Pleurocapsa sp. PCC 7327: one gene and its partner. The main gene of each other region encodes a partner of the protein of the gene in region 2 in a complex. Links are inferred from orthologs where the notes say so. Each region holds a gene or a part of one and is shown on either strand. Other genes may lie near its edges. The genes, in order: tsaD and PLE7327_RS15270.

The links.
Region 1: the proteins of PLE7327_RS15270 (region 2) and tsaD are in contact, whole or in part, in a crystal structure (PDB 6N9A), measured with the Thermotoga maritima proteins. The link is inferred for Pleurocapsa sp. PCC 7327 from one-to-one orthologs. Residues at the interface, in WP_004082108.1 of Thermotoga maritima: Leu37, Gly38, Lys46, Lys57, Val59, Lys60, Ser61, Thr63, Phe64, Thr65, Leu66, Met67, Val69, Pro71, Tyr82, Arg83, Leu84, Asp86, Asp88, Phe89, Asp93, Ile128, Asp130, Glu131, Arg134; in WP_004082750.1 of Thermotoga maritima: Cys10, Asp11, Arg49, His50, Leu82, Gly84, Gly135, Gly136, Glu154, Thr155, Leu156, Asp157, Asp158, Ser159, Glu162, Asp165, Lys166, Arg169, Leu170, Tyr175, Lys213, Thr214, Leu217, Tyr218, Gln221, Arg222, Asn324.

Annotation. Positions count from the first base shown.
Region 1 is NC_019689.1:523,671-532,273, reverse strand. What follows is about bases 1,896-4,731. They hold tsaD (tRNA (adenosine(37)-N6)-threonylcarbamoyltransferase complex transferase subunit TsaD), read right to left. Parts: upstream 3,916-4,731; coding sequence 2,875-3,915; downstream 1,896-2,874. Other genes in these bases: PLE7327_RS02260 (photosystem I reaction centre subunit IX / PsaJ), read left to right, coding at 4,625-4,731; PLE7327_RS02265 (photosystem I reaction centre subunit III), read left to right, coding at 4,066-4,566; PLE7327_RS02275 (hypothetical protein), read left to right, coding at 2,414-2,617; PLE7327_RS02280 (putative PEP-binding protein), read left to right, coding at 1,896-2,314. Also shown: more of PLE7327_RS02280, read left to right, coding at 1-1,895; more of PLE7327_RS02260, read left to right, coding at 4,732-4,744; PLE7327_RS02255 (RNA-guided endonuclease TnpB family protein), read left to right, coding at 4,894-5,622; PLE7327_RS02250 (DUF2854 domain-containing protein), read left to right, coding at 5,722-6,282; PLE7327_RS02245 (chlororespiratory reduction protein 7), read right to left, coding at 6,370-6,627; PLE7327_RS02240 (Mo-dependent nitrogenase C-terminal domain-containing protein), read right to left, coding at 6,709-7,005; PLE7327_RS02235 (amino acid ABC transporter substrate-binding protein), read right to left, coding at 7,148-7,999; PLE7327_RS02230 (AI-2E family transporter), read right to left, coding at 7,968-8,603.
Region 2 is NC_019689.1:3,416,010-3,424,586, forward strand. Bases 3,600-6,409 are described here. They hold PLE7327_RS15270 (bifunctional alanine racemase/tRNA (adenosine(37)-N6)-threonylcarbamoyltransferase complex ATPase subunit type 1 TsaE), read right to left. Parts: upstream 5,362-6,409; coding sequence 4,837-5,361; downstream 3,600-4,836. Other genes in these bases: PLE7327_RS15250 (IS982 family transposase), read right to left, coding at 3,600-3,617; PLE7327_RS15260 (cytochrome c), read right to left, coding at 4,012-4,386; petG (cytochrome b6-f complex subunit V), read left to right, coding at 4,672-4,788; yvcK (gluconeogenesis factor YvcK family protein), read right to left, coding at 5,467-6,409. Also shown: crtR (beta-carotene hydroxylase), read right to left, coding at 1-495; PLE7327_RS15240 (quinone-dependent dihydroorotate dehydrogenase), read right to left, coding at 649-1,812; PLE7327_RS15245 (hypothetical protein), read left to right, coding at 2,143-2,694; more of PLE7327_RS15250, read right to left, coding at 2,706-3,599; more of yvcK, read right to left, coding at 6,410-6,843; crossover junction endodeoxyribonuclease RuvC, read left to right, coding at 6,849-7,466; PLE7327_RS15285 (IMS domain-containing protein), read right to left, coding at 7,542-8,577. UniProt on the Escherichia coli protein: Required for the formation of a threonylcarbamoyl group on adenosine at position 37 (t(6)A37) in tRNAs that read codons beginning with adenine.

The DNA of each region.
Region 1 (8,603 bases), 2.9 Mb from region 2 along the record:
ACTATATTGGCTCGATCGCATTCAACCTTCCGATCGTTTATCGGTCGGAGAAAAAGCCTTTGTCTTGAGTCAGTTTAGGCAGCAAGGCTATCCGATTCCTCCTGGTTTCGTTATTAGCACGGAATTTTGGGGGGAATTTATCGAAAATCTCGAAGGTAAAGCCTCTATTTTGACCGATCTCCCTTATTCTTCTTTACATTTAGATGTAGACGATCGTTCGACCCTGCAACGGGTAGCGCGACAAAGCCGTCAGGAAATCCTTGGAGCAACTTTACCTGCCGAGTGGCGATCGCTTTTCGCGACTGCCGCCCAACAATTACAGTCTTGCGCTTTAATTTTGCGCGTCTCGTTATCGCTGCCGCACTCGCTCGAAGAACGATTTTCAGGATTGCTTCCCTCGCAGGTTTGTTGGTGCGAACCGGAGGCATTAGAATTAGCCATAAAACGGACTTGGGCGGAGTTATTTAGCGCAAAAAGTTTGTTTTACTGGCAGCGAAGAGGGATCGGCATCGAACAGATCGACTTAGCCATTTTAGTACAGCCGCTCGAAAACGCGATCGCTTCCGGCACGGCAGCCATTGACTCGGATTGTCTTGAGATTCAGTCAACCTGGGGATTAGGCTACAGCATCCTTAGAGGAGAGGTTTTGCCTGACACTTACCAAATCCAACTCTCAACCGGACAGATAAAAACTCAGCAGCTGGGCTACAAAATCCGTGCCTATCGCTTAAAATCCATGCCAGCACCAACCGATCGCGACGTTCCTCTCGAAACCTATGTGTTAGCACCAGAAGAACAAGAACGCTATTCCCTCGACGAGACTACTCTAGAGCAACTGATTCAGTTAGCTCAGCGTTTAGTAGCCGAACAGCAATTCTCCGGTTCCTTTGAGTGGACGCTCTCGTCAGTTTCGCAGTTGTCGATCGCGCAAATTCGCCCCAATCTCTCCAAACAAGCGCCCGCAGCTAGTTTGGTTCCTACACGAGCTGTTATGGAAAATTCCCAACTCCTGCTCACTGGATTATCGGCTTCTCCAGGAAAAGCAATTGCCGTTGCCCGCGCGATCGCAGATGACGCACATCTAGCTGCCGTACCAGCCGGAAGTATTTTGGTTGCGCGACAAATTAATCCCCATTGGCTGCCCTGGATCAAACAAGCAGCGGGTATTATCGCCGAACAGGGAGGCATAACCAGCCATACCGCTATTATCGCTAGAGAATTGGGAATTCCTGCCATTGTCAACGCTACTGGCGCAATGCAACGAGTTCGCACCGGAGAATTGTTACTACTCGATGGCGACAAAGGAGAAGTTTATCGTCTCAAAGAGGAATCGCCAACCGTCACAGAAACATGTCCTGAAACGCCCATACAGAAGTCAGAAGTACAGGAATCGATTGCCGATTATCCAATTGGCACTCAGTTGATGGTCAATTTGAGCCAGCCGAGTGCTATTGCCAAGGCGGCTGCATTACCTGTCGATGGCGTGGGATTGTTGCGATCGGAATGGATGATATCGGAGTTGCTGTCTCAAAAGCCTTTAGAGGAATGGCTAGAGCCATCTCAACAATCGCACCTAGTCGAATGGTTGACGCAAGCGATCGGCGAGTTTGCCAAAGGATTTGCACCGCGACCCGTATTTTATCGCTCTATCGATAGTAAAGCGCCCGAATTTAGTTTTCTTTTAGGTAAAAAATCGAGCGAGCAACGAGGAACTTGCGGCTATCAGTTAAATCCGACGCTTTTCGAGCTAGAATTGCAGGCTTTGAAGCAAGTTAGTGATTCTGGCTACACGAATGTGAACCTCATTTTGCCATTCGTTCGGGGTGTTGAGGAGTTTAGCTTCTGTCGCAGTCGCGTCGAACGAGCGGGATTATTGGATCGCCAGACGTTTCAACTGTGGATTATGGCAGAAGTCCCTTCCGTTATTTTTCTGCTGCCACAATTGATTCGAGCTGGCGTTCGGGGCATTTCTATCGGCACTAACGATCTCACTCAATTCTTGTTGGCAGTCGATCGCGAAGGAGCGATGTCTTCGGATAGATTGAATGCTCGTCATCCAGCCATGTTAGCCGCGATCCAACAGTTAGTCCGCCTTGCGAGGAATGCAGCAATCCCATGCTCGATTTGCGGGCAAGCTCCCGTACAATATCCCGAACTCGTCGATCGCTTGGTACAGTGGGGAATTACCTCGATTTCTGTAGAACCGGAGGCAGTTGAAAGAACCTATCGGGCGATCGCTCGCGCCGAACGGCGTTTGCTCCTAAAAGCGTCGAGAAAAATGCTGTCGGGCGATCGCCCTGACTTGCCTGTTTGATGTAGGAGGGGATCGCGAAAAACTGATTGCGATCCTCACAAGTTCCTCAAATTTCAATCTTATTCTGATTGAAGAGAGTTATAGAGAGGTTGAGGTTGTATGAGTAACTGTCCTTGTTGCGGGAATTCATTACTTCGCCATGTCCGTCATGGTAACGTATACTGGTTCTGTCAAAGCTGTTGGGCTGAGATGCCTAATTTCGATCTGATGCGAATGATTAATCCCCATCGCAAATTACAGCAGCATTTATCTCCTCTAGAAAGAGAAAATCAAGGGAAATTAGCAGAAGTAACCTGTGTTTAGAAAACAAGATTAGTGAGGATTTTTGAAGATTAACAAAAAAGATTGTCGCGTTTTTTTGCTTTAATAAAAGCGTTTAAATCAACAAAACAAATTAATTTTTTTGTCGATCGCCTAAAAAATTCAATTGTAAACAGTCAGTGAAAAATAGGTTGCTAGAAAACTAAAATTATCCCTCTAGCTTCGCCCTTCTTCCTAGTAAGGGCGACTGAAGGGAGTTGTATTGCGATCGCGTTAATAAAATTTTTTACAATATTTTATTAATGATATAGCTGCGCAGCAGCCGTTATCGGCAATCGGGATTGTACGCCAAGGGTTAGCGAAGAAGTTTGTCCTCGGTTGAGACGAGCTGCTGCCGCGCAAGCAATCATCGCCGCATTATCCGTACACAGCGTGAGGGGGGGATAGTAGACTTTGAGATTGTGTTCTTGGGCAGCAGCTTGTAAATGTGCTCTCAAGGCGCTGTTAGCTGCCACGCCACCCGCCGCAACAATTGTGGAAATCCCATAATCGATCGCGCAGGTAATCGTTCTTTTCACGAGCGATCGCGCTACGGTTTCCTGAAAACTAGCTGCGAGGTCGTTTATCGGCAACGGTTGGTTTTCTGCTTTAAGCTTCTGTACTAATCGCAAAACAGCCGTTTTTAGCCCGCTAAAACTGGAATCGTAGGGATGATAGCCTCCCTCTGGTAAGGAGACTTTTCCTTCTGGCAGGGGAAACGCTTCTCGATTGCCCATTTTAGCAGCGCGATCGATGGCAGGTCCTCCCGGATATCCTAAGCCTAACAACCGCGCAACTTTATCAAACGCTTCTCCAGCCGCATCATCGCGAGTCGATCCCAGCATCTCGTAAACGCCGCAGTCTTTGACGTAAATCAAACTCGTGTGACCGCCGGAAACTAAAAGGCACAAAAATGGCGGCTGCAATTCGGGATCGCTTAAATAGGTTGCATAGATATGACCTTCAAGATGATGCACGCCGATGAAGGGTTTCTGATGCAAAATTGCCAAAGTTTTAGCTGCGGTAACTCCGACCATCAATGCGCCTACTAATCCAGGCGCTACCGTAGCGGCAACGCCGTCGATCTCGTCCCAGCTCAGCTTCGCCTTTACGAACGCTTGGGCGATGCAAGGATCGATCGTTTGTAAATGTTGGCGAGATGCCATTTCCGGTACGACTCCCCCGTAAGTTCCGTGGAGGTCGATTTGAGAGGCAACAATACTACTCAAAATGTGACGATTTTTTACAACTGCAACGGCAGTTTCATCACAACTTGTTTCGATTGCTAGAATCGTGCTCATTCTCTGATAGTTTGATACAAAAGACTACTTCTTGTAACTTAAACTTTACTCGGCAAACTTGTCAGAGTATTATTACATCTGCATGCAGCCGATTTTCCACATCTTTCATACAAAAAACTCAGTCTTTTGTTACAAAAGGAAACAACTCTTATGAAGCATTTGTTGGCTTTAATTCTCATCGTTACCTTGTGGTTTAATTTTGCTCCTCCTGCCTCTGCCGATGGTAGCGTTGCCGGGTTAACGCCTTGTAGCGAAACCCCTGCCTTCAAGCAAAAATCCAAGAACTTCCTCAACACGACTGCCGATCCCAAATCTGGACAAAAACGTGCCGAACGCTATGCTCAAGCCCTGTGCGGACCAGAAGGCTATCCTCACTTAATTGTAGATGGTCGCTGGGATCATATGGGTGACTTTTTCATTCCTAGCATTCTTTTCCTATATATTGCCGGACAGATAGGTTGGGCAGGTCGCGCTTACTTGATCGCCATCAGAGACGAGAAGGACGCAGAAATGAAAGAAATCATCATTGACGTTCCTCTAGCACTCAAACAGATGATAGCTGCCTTTGCATGGCCTCTATTGGCTGTTAAAGAATTCCTTGCTGGTACCTTAACCGCAAAGGATTCGGAAATTCCTGTTTCTCCCCGTTAACTCATCGTTTGAGCCGTCATAATTTTTCGATCGCAATATCTTGTTTGGAGAATAGTTTATGGCAAAATTTCTTTCTTTGGCTCCGGTAATTCTCTTTGTATGGCTAGCCGAGACAGCCGTTTGGTTGATTGTGTTTAACAACATTTACCCCGATCTGCTTTTCCACCCTCTAGGTTAGGTTAAGAAAGTCACTCTTTCAGTGTGAATTCAACTCGTGGTTGCTGTTGCGATCGCGAGTTTTTTCTCTAGGAAATCCCCAGTTATTGCAAAGCCTTTTTTAGTTCCCGATCGCGCCAGCTACGAAATTTACAACCATAATACTTTTATATTTCAATCTCTTTAGAAGATCGGTCTGTCCGTGAGTTGAAGAGTGATATAGAACCTAATTGGAATAACAGCATTGGAATTGATTTAGGCTTGGAGAAGATAGTTTCTACTTCAGCCGGAGAATTTATCTCCCCTCCTAAATTCTTTAGAAAATCTTCAGAAAACCTAGCTATCCTACAGCAAAAAGCTGAGACCAGAAAGAAAAAAAGTAGAGCCAGGAAACTTTTATATAAAAAAGTAGCTAAGTTACATCAAAAGATAGCTAGGCAAAGACAACAGTTTCATTTTGAGACAGCTAGAGATTTATTAAAGCAGTATGATGTAATTTTCGTTGAAGATTTAGACCTTAAAAATATGTCCAAGAGAAACAAACCTAAAACTGATGAGCAAGGAAAATTTCTTCCTAATAAACAAGCTCAAAAGTCAGGGATGAATAAGAGCTTTGGTGATGCTGGTCTGGGTCAATTCATTGAAATTCTGATGTACAAAGCTGAAAAAGCTAGTGCAAAAGTTATCCAAGTAAACCCAAGAGGAACCAGTCAATACTGCTCTAATTGTTTAAACAAAGTTGCTAAAACTTTGTCTGATAGATGGCATTCTTGTCCTTGTGGTTGTGAACTCGATCGAGATACAAATGCAGCCATTCTAATTAAAAAAGTGGGGTTGGGCATCGCCTCACTCAAAAATGCTCGTAAGTCTAAACTAGACCTGGAGAAGCCCGCCACCTAGCTTAGCTTGCGGTCGGGAGTATGTCACAATAACTAATTAATAGCTTCAAGAGCTAGGTTGTCAATTATCCGAGATTATCACTCGCATTATTTCCTCCCCATGTTTCGCAAATTCTCTTTAGCATCGTTGTTACTCACTCTAGGCGGGATCTTAACCTCTGTTGGACTCATTGCCTACGTCACCGGAAAGGCAGCCTTAAACATCGGTGGATGGTTTTACGGAATTCCCCTAATCCTCGGCGGTCTGGCACTCAAAATCACCGAACTCAAGCCAGTTCCTTACAGTCAACCCACGCCGCCAGAAATTATCGCCTTACGAGAAAAGCAAGGAACACCAACTCAAAATCAGGTTCGTCAAGATGTGACCCGCTATCGCTTCGGTCAGGATGCACATCTAGATGAATCTTTAAAACGGTTGGGATTGAGTCCTAGCAATGAAGAAAGACCCGTTTTGACAGGAGTGCGAGAAACGGCAATTAACGATTCCTATACGCTTATTTTGGAATTTGAATCTCCCTTTATTTCTCTAGAAAAGTGGCAGGAAAAACAAGAAAAGATCGAAAAATTTTTTGGACCGGGAATCCGTGCCGAATTGATGCAACCGCAAGAAAATCGAGTCGATGTGGCTTTAATCGCGATTTCTGAAGCTAAAGTTAGCTGATTGGTCATTGGTTATTGTTTTTTTGTAGTTAACCAATAACCAATGATTCGCAAACAGCAAAGGGGACTGACCAAGTAGTTTTTTATATTATTTTTCCAAGCGGACAACGTACCATTGCAAGTATTTTCCGGGTTCCATATCTAATTCGCAGTAATTTTCCATTAAATATCGCGCTTGTTCTTCAACCATGGGAAATTTTTGCAATTCTCTTGGTAAATTATCTTGACGCGATCGCAAAATTTCGGTGAGTTTTTCTAATAACCCTTCGGGAGTCATCAATTGTTCGGGTTGGTCGGATTCGAGGACAACATAAGCATCCTCTCGATACATGATTGAGTCTGGCATAGCAATGACAAATGAAATTAATTAAAAATTTAAATTAACCAATTGCTAATTTCGTAAGACAGTTAGACATGTACTAGCTAATTAGGTGCAATAAGGGGTAATGTCCTCTCCGCACTGGTCAGCAAGAAAGCAAAGGGCACGAAACCGCAGACCCATCAGTTGCTCGTAGAGAGGATTGAGTTTACAGAGGGCAGGGATGCGAAGAATGACCCGACCAAACAGCCGTACTTCACGGGCAAACGGGCACTGGGCGGGAATTAGCTTAACGATTTGATGGGCTATTTGTTCTTCACGAATCTCCAAATCGTCAATCCATTGTTGAAGAAATCCTAGCAGATGCGAAGACTGATAAATATTTTTCTGGACTAGAGTTGACATAGATATTAAGTATCTGAGATGTAGTTTTAGGTCGCTGATACTACTCTATCTATAACTTTAGCAAATATCAATACTTAAAAATATAATATCCTTTTATGTATAATTAGCTAAATTCATAGGTGTATGAGGAAACTTAAGACCCCTAGCTTCTACAAAACTCTGCCGTCTCTCTTATTTCAGGAGAAATTTCGCCAAACCATTTGCTAAAAATTTGGGGCAATGACGCTGCTTGAATTGCAGAGTTGACTAAATCGTGCCATTGAGGGTCGTTTTTAGGGAGAATAAAACCATAATAGACGCAATCTAGTGGTTTTTGAGGCACCAATAGATAATCTTGCCCTAAAAATAAACCTTCTCTAGTTGCTTCGCCGATTAAAAGAATACTATCGCTAGCAAAAGCATCAATTTTCAACTGTTGGACTGCTTGTATGCCTCGCCGCCGTCCAGTAATTCCTTGAAATTGTTGCAGATTTGCTAATGGATATTTTTGGGCAAGCAGTTGTTGGGTAATCGTGCCGCGAAGAACGCCGATGGTCAAATTAGAAAAATCCCTGTTAGCCTTGATTTTATTAGCATTATCTACCCTGATTAACAATTGCGTGCCCGTAACAAAAAAAGAATTGGAAAATTGCACGTTTCTGGGTAATTGAGGATCGATTGTATTAGGCCCACATTCGAGATGAACAATTCTATTTTCAACCAAATTAAAACGATTAATTAGATTGGATTCATAAAGTTTAATTGCCAAAATATCTCGCTTTAATTCCTTTTTGATTTCATCTATAACTGTCTTAAATAGATCGATGCAAATCCCTGCAAAATTATTAGCCGCATCTTTATAGCCGAAGGGAAAAGCTCCCGCTCGAATTCCGAGTTTGACTAATCCCGTTCGTTTGATTTCCTGGAGGATAGTTTCTTCTTGAGCCTTAATATCTAGCGGCAAACCAACAAAAAAGAGTAGGCTAACGATCCATAGAAGTATTTTCTGGTTCATGACTAGGAAAAGAGCGAGTAAAAATTAAATCAGAACTTGGAGAAATTTCCCATTTATCTAAAATATCTTTAAATAATATTTCTTCAATTAAAATTTTAGCAACGACAGTTAGAGGCAGGGCAAGAAATAATCCGAAGAAACCAAAAGCTTGAGCAAAAAAGATTTGAGCGAGCAAGGTTACCGCAGGTAATACAGATACCTGTTTTGCCATAATAGTAGGAGTAAGCCAATAACTTTCAAGCTGCTGAATAATAATATATGCAACGACAATCGCTCCAATTTTCCAAGGAGAATCGAGAAGGGCAATGGTAATCGGAAAAATCATGCTGAGCATGGGGCCAATATTAGGAATGAAATTCAGTAAACCAGCTATTAAGGCATGAACTAGAACTAAATTAATTTGTAATACTAATAGGCTCAGTCCGCTCAAAGTTCCAATAAAGGTAGAAGTAATGACAATACCTATTAACCAATTTCCTAATGCTTCTTCGGATGCCGAGAGAATTTCATCGGCACGCTGACGATAAAAAGAGGGAAATAATATTAAAAATGCTTTTCGGTATCCTTGTGGACTGACCAACATCATTAAAGTTAAAACGAAGAC
Region 2 (8,577 bases):
TGTGATAAGAAACAGTCGGCTTAAAAACCATTCAAGCAACTCATAATTGCGCCACAAACGCCGCTTGAAGAAAAAAACTTCATGATAAAAAAAGCGTGCCGCAATTAACCACAAAGGTCCCCCAGTAGAGACAAAATGGTCGGGATCGTTTTCGGGATCGTTGACGTGAGCGTGGTGTTGCAAGTGTACTCTGGTAAATACGGGAAAGGCAAATCCCAACATCAGCGCGCTGCCGTGTCCCAGAATAGCATTAAGAATTCGGTTTCGATGGGCGCTGTTGTGAGATGCATCATGAATGACCGTACCTGCTAAATGCAAAGCCAGAACATTAAAACAAAAACAGCACCAATCCCACCAATCCCACAACCAATAACCACAAACTGAAAAAACAATTAGCCCTAAAGCTGCTAAAAACATGATCGCAGTAGGATTTAATCCATCGGGCGCTTTTAGAAACTCTTTGGGCACCGTCAGCAGCATCTGGGCCGACTGCATCGTTGTTGTTGCTCCTTTTTATCCTTTGTTTATCCTTCCCTCGCGTAGTTTACAATACAACGGCTATTAGATAAAGATTTGTAACATTATCTCATCTAATATGTAACAGCTAGATAAATAAGTTACTAATTGTCATTTGTTCTTTGTCATGCGTCATTGGGATTGGGGGAAAGGGGAAAGGGTAAAGTCTTCCGCACTACCGACTGCTTGCGAAAGATGCGTGAAACCTTGTGCTTCTAATCTGGTAACTAATCCTTCTAGAATGCGACGTACCATCCAAGGTCCTTCATAAATCCAACCCGTATAGACTTGTAGCAGACTCGCACCAGCCGTAATTTTTTCCCAGGCATCATCGGGGGTAAAAATACCTCCAACCCCAATAATTGGGAGTTTACCTTGGGTTTTGTGCCAAATAAAGCGGATTATCTCTGTAGAGCGCTGGCGCACGGGAGTGCCGCTAATTCCTCCGGCTTCGTCTTTAATATCTTTCCCCGTCGCTTCGAGAATTTGGGTTTTAAGTCCGTCTCGTCGAGTCGTGGTGTTGGTGGCAATAATACCAGCTAAATTATAGGCTTTCGCTAAGTCTAGGATAGTCGCGATCGCATCCCCATCCAAGTCGGGAGAGATTTTAATTAATAGCGGCTTACTGCCCCGATTTTCTGCAACCAATGCTGCCAAAATGGGTTCGAGTTGTTCTCCTGCTTGGAGCGATCGCAATCCTGGCGTATTGGGAGAACTCACGTTCGCAACAAAATAATCAGCCCAATCTCTCAGATAGCGAAAACTTTCCACATAATCCTCTGCTGCCTCCTCCAATGGAGTTATTTTAGACTTACACAGATTAATCCCGATAGGAATGCGACGAGGCTGTCTTTGCCAAGCTTGTCGCAGGGTTTTTGACATAGCTTCTGCGCCTTGATTGTTCGCTCCCATGCGATTTAGGATGGCTCGATCCAACGGCAGGCGAAACAAGCGAGGACGAGGATTGCCAGGTTGCGGGTGAAGCGTTACTGCTCCTAATTCTGCAAACCCAAAACCCAAACTATTCCAGATTCCAGCCGCTACTCCATCTTTATCGCAACCCGGAGCCAAACCGACGGGATTATCAAAATTAAGTCCCCACAAGGTTTGTGAGAGTCGCGGCTCGCTGTAGACAAAGGATTGCTCGCATTGTTTCAGCACCCAGCCTCCCCAAACAGAATGACGCGATCGCTCTATCCGATTTAGAGTTTTGAGGAGTTGCTGATGCGCCCCCTCTGGATTGTTTTTAGCAGCAGCGAAAATGAGTGGATATAAAGGTTGCGCGAAATTAAACATAGAAGAATAGTTGGGAAGTGAGATTGGTAAGTAGTAATTTTACTGATTTTCGTACAGATTTTTCCGTAGAAATAACCAGTGATTTATAAAGTCTTTAAGATCTTACTATTTTCATTTTAGTAAATCTTCGAGATCGAGACTATTTTAAAGGCATAAATAATTGACTCGTTCCGAATTTATTGATTTCTTTTCAGTATTTTCTCGATATTTTCTCTTGAAAAGATGTTTTTTTGGTAAAAAATGATTCTCTTGGATGACATGATAACAATAACTGGGCAGACTAGAATTAAGGCAAAATAATCAGTTTAAAAAGTAAGGAGAAATCAAAAAATGAAAAGGATATTCAAACTAAGACTAGCAATTTCTGTGGCTGGTTTTGCTATTGCTGGTTTGCTTTTTTCTAAAGCAGCCGAGGCAGTTACCCTGTATAGAGTTTCACAAGAAACTGCTGTCAACAGCAGCAACTACAATCTCTTGGGGTATATTAAACCTTTTGTTACGACACAAACAGTTAGCCAGTACTACAATTACAAAAACTCCTCGTTTGGTGGTTCTAATATTCAACTTGTCAACGATCGCTCGCATCTCTTTTTAGTTCAGGCAAAAGATGGTTTAGCCCTTTTCTCAGTTCATAATTCACCAGCTACCTCAGATAGAACTGGTGGTAATGCACGAATGCAATTTGATTTGTTGGGAGATCCTAACAAAGCCTCGTTTATGGTGAGAGACGATGCAAGCGATACATATCTCGTAAATGGTACGGTTATAAACGCCGCTAATTCGACTTTAAGAGGCGATACTTTTACCACAGCCCAAAATTGGCAACCCGGTAAAACAGATGGCTTTGCAATTGGTTCTCTCAACGACAACTGGACAACGTGAGTTCGATAAGGTTAAAAGACGGCAGGAGGAAGGGCTGGTAAGCCTGAGGGTTCTAAATCGAGAGAAGGTTTTTTGGGTAGGTAAGTGTAAGCTATCAATCCAGCTAAGAGATTGACTAGAAAATTCCAAACACTTCGGTGTCTCGAATGCTCGATTTGAGAAATGTTCTTGAGTTGGTCATTGACGGTTTCAATCAAGGCTCGTTTACGCAACAAAATTTTGTCGATTAACCGCACTAACTGCTGTTTCATCTTTTTCTTGCGTCGTGTAATCAGTTCGAGTCCTCGCTGGTAAAGTTGCTCAAATAGCTCTTGAGAAATATAACCGCGATCGCCAAATAACTTACCAATCAGATCTTGAGTTAAGTCAGGTACAGGCTTACGGTCGTCAGTATTACCTGGGGTTAACTTAAAAGCCAGCAACTCGCCTCGTTGGTTAATAATTAGGTGCAGCTTAAACCCATAGTGCCAACCGACAGAGTTTTTGCCCCAGCCCACCAAACCTTCAAACACACGATGGCTCTTGGAACGGCAAGGATGACATACCTCGATTGGGGTCGAATCAATGAATGAAATGCCAGTTACTTCTCCTCGACGGGTCTGTACAAAGTAGCACAACAGCATCAACGACCAAGGCATCAATTCCACAAAACGAGTATAACTGACCAGATGAGGAAAAGCTTTGCGCCAGCCCGGTAGAACTTGTCGTAGGTAAAATTCTTTGAAGGTACGATAGCCAGAGCCATGAAAAGCAATCACAATCGTCATTACTTCACTCAAGCTTAAACGAGAGCGACACAATCGTTCCCCACTCTGAGCCGTCAATAGAGGGATTGAAAGCCAATGTCGTTCAAAAGTTTGATAGAAGTCGTCTACCTCACAAAATATTTGAGTAATATCGAGACGAGATACAATATCTGTCATAGCTGAGATGTCTATAGAGTAAGCATTTTGAGTTTACATCTCAGCTTTTCTTTTGCCTAGATTTTTCCGTCGAACTCACGTTGGACAATGTTTGCTCGCTTCACTGCCCGGACAAACTTAAATTCCTGGACTGCCTATTCGCAAGATGGAGCGAATATTTCGCTTGCCCTGGAGAATAACCGGAGAGTAAAAATAGATAAGGTTGAGATCCCCGAACCTACTGCTAAATTAAGTCTGCTTGCGGTTGGCGCGCTTGGGGTTGGTACTTCGGCACTGAGACGCAAAAAAGATTGCGAGTAAATCAAAATAATCTGGCCTATGAATCAATGACAAAATTCACCAACCATACCTCTTACCGTCTTTTACAAAAAAAGAGCTGGTAAGAGGATAATAGTTAGAGTTGCTCTAAATAACTCAGCAAATCTGCCATTTCCTGAGTACTTGGCTGAAATTTTGGCATAGGAGGGGTTTTCCCGCTGATGACTTGCTCGATCAAGCGAACTTTAGATTTGCGTTTGGGAACGTGGTGCAAGCTCGGTCCTACATTACCATCAGCTCGCAATCCATGACATCCCGCACAGTTGATTTGAAAGATTGCGTGACCCCTATCTCGATCGCCAGCGAGGGATAAAACTTTTAGCACGTAGGGATCGGAAACCCTGCTGAAATGTATTCCCAGAGCGATCCCGATAACTAGCAAAGCCAAAGCTACTGCTACCCAAATCAATCGCTGTGCCAAAACTTTAGGTTGCGCTAACTGATTATCCACTGGTCATTTCAACAGGTCGCTCTTCTGTTAACATTTTGCAATGTTTTAGGAGTCAAATGCTACTTTTATTAAACACATGTAACAGTTTGACGGCGAAGTCTTGCATATTATAAAAATAACTTAAGATTATGAGAGCGATCGCGCAGAATCGCATTAAGAAATAAAAATGATTGGCGCTGCGATCGCCGAACTATCCGATTGCTAGGTCGCAGTAGAATTGGGCGACATTCTCGGATAGGATAGAAACATACAAACAGGCATAACTATGATACAAGGAGAAATACCGTGATCGAACCCCTGCTTCTGGGAATCGTTTTAGGTCTAATTTTCATCACGTTGGCTGGTCTATTTTTTGCTGCCTATATGCAATACAAGCGCGGCAATCAGCTTGGGATCGATTAATCATCCCTCGTGAATGATGAATGATGAGTTACAAAAATTCAGAATCTATCATTCATCATTCAGTTGGCAGTTAATGGTTATTTGCTTCGAAAGCGATCGCTTCGCAAACATTCTCGACAAGTCAAAGTCTAATTCTCCTACCAACCGTAACTTGGCTTGGCGCTGAAAATCTTCCCTAAAGCTTAGTTCGATGTCGAGATAGTTGGGAGGATGGTAGGGCAGACGTTCCGCCCACTCGATCGCTACAATTCCTGGCACCACCTCTATCCCTTCCCAATAGACATCTAAATAGAGTCCCTCAACTTCTTTTGGCTGCAAGCGGTATAAATCGAAATGATACAGCGGCAAACGCCCCTCGGTATATTCGTTAATGAGAGCAAAGGTAGGACTGAGTACGGTGTCTTTTATGCCTAACCCTTCTCCGAGTCCTTGAACTAAAGTTGTTTTCCCAGCGCCTAAATCTCCTCTCAGTAAAACGACACTTCCAGCAGGCAAAGACTCTCCTAAGATTTTGCCTAAATGTCGAGTTGTTTGGGGATCGGGCAAAAGAATTGTCGCTGACTGAAAAGTCATATTGTGCTTCTAGTCTTGATAAGATTAACTACCTTCTGCCTTAAAACTATCAGCCGTGTACCTCATCCAAAAGAGAACTGCTATCACTAATAAGCAAACGCCGAATTATCTGCCGCTGTACCACCGCAACAAGACTCTAGCTAATCGATGGGGATCGTGACGCACATAACCCGTTTCTTCATCTTCATCCATAACGTTAGCCAACACGACGCGGCATCCTAAATTAGAAACCTCCTCTCGATCCAAGAAAACGGGATGGCAATTTTCCTGTGCGTAGCGTAGCAAAGATTGAGGAGAAGGGGATTTTCGCTGGACGAGGACGGCATCAAAGACTCGTTTGCCGCAGACGCGATCGATCGCTCGAATATGCTCGGCAACGGTATATCCTTCGGTTTCTCCGGGTTGGGTCATAATATTGCAGACGTAGATGCGAGGCACTTTAGCATTAGCGATCGCCTCTCGAATTCTCGGTACTAACAAATTGGGAATGACGCTAGTATATAGGCTACCTGGTCCGATAATAATATAATCCGCCTCCTCGATCGCCCGAATGGCTGCGGGTAAGGCTGGAGGAGCGGTTGGATGACAGCCAATTTGACGAATCTGTCCTTTAGCTTTGGTAATATTAGACTCTCCTTGAATTAAGCGCCCATCAGCCAATTCAGCCCATAGACTCACGTCGCTGAGAGTAGCGGGTAACACCTTGCCTCGCACTGCCAAAACTTGGGAACTAGCAGCGATCGCTTTTTCTAGATCTCCTGCAATCTCAGTCATAGCAGTCAGAAACAAATTGCCAAAACTATGACCGCTCAATCCGTCGCCCGCCTGAAAGCGATATTGAAACAATTCCGTGAGCAGCTTTTCCTCATCTGCCAAGGCAGCAATGCAGTTGCGAATATCTCCGGGCGGCAGCACGCCGATTTCCCGTCGCAGTCGTCCGGAAGAGCCGCCGTCATCGGCAACAGTGACGATTGCGGTAATATTGGCGCTATACTGTTTCAGACCCCTGAGCAAAGTAGAAAGCCCCGTTCCGCCGCCAATAGCAACGATTTTGGGTCCTCGATTCAAGCGGCGATGGGCGAGCAGGACATCCACCAGTTCGCGATCGCTATCGGGCTGAAGCGCTTCCGTAATCGAGCCAACCGTGCGAGTTTGTCCCCAGAAAATGAGAAACAGTCCCAAGGCGAAGGCGAGCGGTCCGGAGACATAGCTGGGAACGGTATTGGTAATGGTTCCTAAGACTGCGGAGACAAATTCAATCAAGCGATAAATGGGAGTCAGCTTGATCCAAATCGCCAATCCTAGAGCGGTGAGGACAACACCAATAGCGCTGATAACCAACCAACGCTTGACCAATAATCCGGGCGATAGCCACTTGAACCATCGGTTAAATTGTTTGGGGGTTCGTCTGCCAACAGCAGCCAACTTTCCCCTATCTGACTTAAGTTTGCGCAAAGCGTGTTTTAATAGACCGATTGACATAACCGATGACTAACGAGAAAACCGTCGTCAAAAAGACTCTAACTGACTCTGAAGCAATCTCTCAAGTATTTTTAACAATCGGCTTGATGAAAAAACGAATTTTAGGACTCGATCCGGGAATAGCAATTGTTGGATTTGGCACAATTGTATGTCAGAGTGCAGACAATTGGGCGATTGCCGTTAGGAATCGACAGATTCGACCGTGGCAACCCTCCCCCGAACCCGTTCGATTACTGGAGTTCGGGGCGATCGAGACTCCTGCTGCCACCCCGGATGGAGAGCGTCTGGCAACCATCTATGAAGATTTACGCACGCTCCTCAAAGAAAGTCGTCCCGATTTAGTCGCGATCGAAAAACTATTTTTTTACCGCATGAACAATACGATCGCCGTTGCTCAGGCACGAGGCGTATTGTTGCTAGCCCTGGCCATAGAAAAGATTCCCTATGTAGAATTTACTCCCGCTCAAGTCAAACAAGCTCTCACCGGGCATGGTAATGCCAAAAAGTCCGAAGTTCAGGCTGCTGTGGCGCGAGAGTTGAATTTAGCCGTCATTCCTCAACCCGACGATGCTGCCGATGCTTTGGCTGTCGCTTTAACTGCTTGGTTTCATTCCCAGTTTTGAAGCGAGCGACCTTCCCATACCCCAGTACGCGAGCGGATAAGTCTCGCTCCCTAGCTTTTCTAGCGATTTTCTTGTCTATCTAAGAACTTGGCTACTTTGAATCAGCCAGCGACCTTGTTGGCGAACCAATTCATAACGAACCCGTATGCTGTAATCGTCGGATTGTCCGCGATTCAACTGTCCGTTTTGATAGTAGTTGGCAATTTCTCTAACCGATGCCTCTACCGTAGCGCGATCGGGGTTTTGCGTGTCGGTTTTGAGGGAGCGGACTTGCATCTGGTGTTGATAGTGCCAGTAATTGTTACTTCCTTTTAGTTTTGCCACGCGATCGCGCCACTGAGATAGCAAAGTTCCCGTTAAAATCTCGTCCAATTTCTCTACCTGGTGCTGGCTCCCCATTGCTTGAGATTTAACCGTTAACCAAGTTTGGATAACTTGCTCGGCTCCCTGCTGGGTTAGAACTTCTGGGGGGATAACCACCTGTGCGTCTGCTGGCGGAATCGCGATTGGAGGTCGATTGAGCGCGATCGATAATTGTTCTCCTTTGAGAGCATTTAGAGGAGAACTGCTCGCTTCAAACCACTTATTCACCAAGCCAAAAGCTCCTACCCCGAATACAACCGCCGCCGCTCCCAACAGCAAGCGCTGCCTCCGAGAAGACGACCGAGAGCGATTTCTACGTCGCGGAGAACGAAAGGACGGGCGTTGTCGTTCTGGATCGCGTTTTTTTGGAGGACTCGATCGTCTTCTGCGGTGAGAAGGTGGCTCTAGGGTTGGCTGGCGATAACCCGTCACGACCAATTGCTCTCTAGAGAGTTCTGGCGGCTCTTCTGCATAGCCGCTGAAATTTACCGTACCTCTTTCATAGGTACGGGGGTTGGCTGCTAACACGGCAGTCGTTCGCCCGCCAGAGGTTGCAGCGAGCGTCTTCGTTTCTCCATAATATCGAGAGCGGCTGAGCGCCGATCTGGAGGTTCTCGTTCTTCTTTCCTGGAAGTTCTGTTGTCTTCCAGCTTGATTTTTCGCCATTGTTTCTCCTATTGCGTGTTGAGGATTGACTGGTGAGGGCTGCTCTTGTTCGCCAGAGCTAGTTGGTAACTGCTCTAGGTAT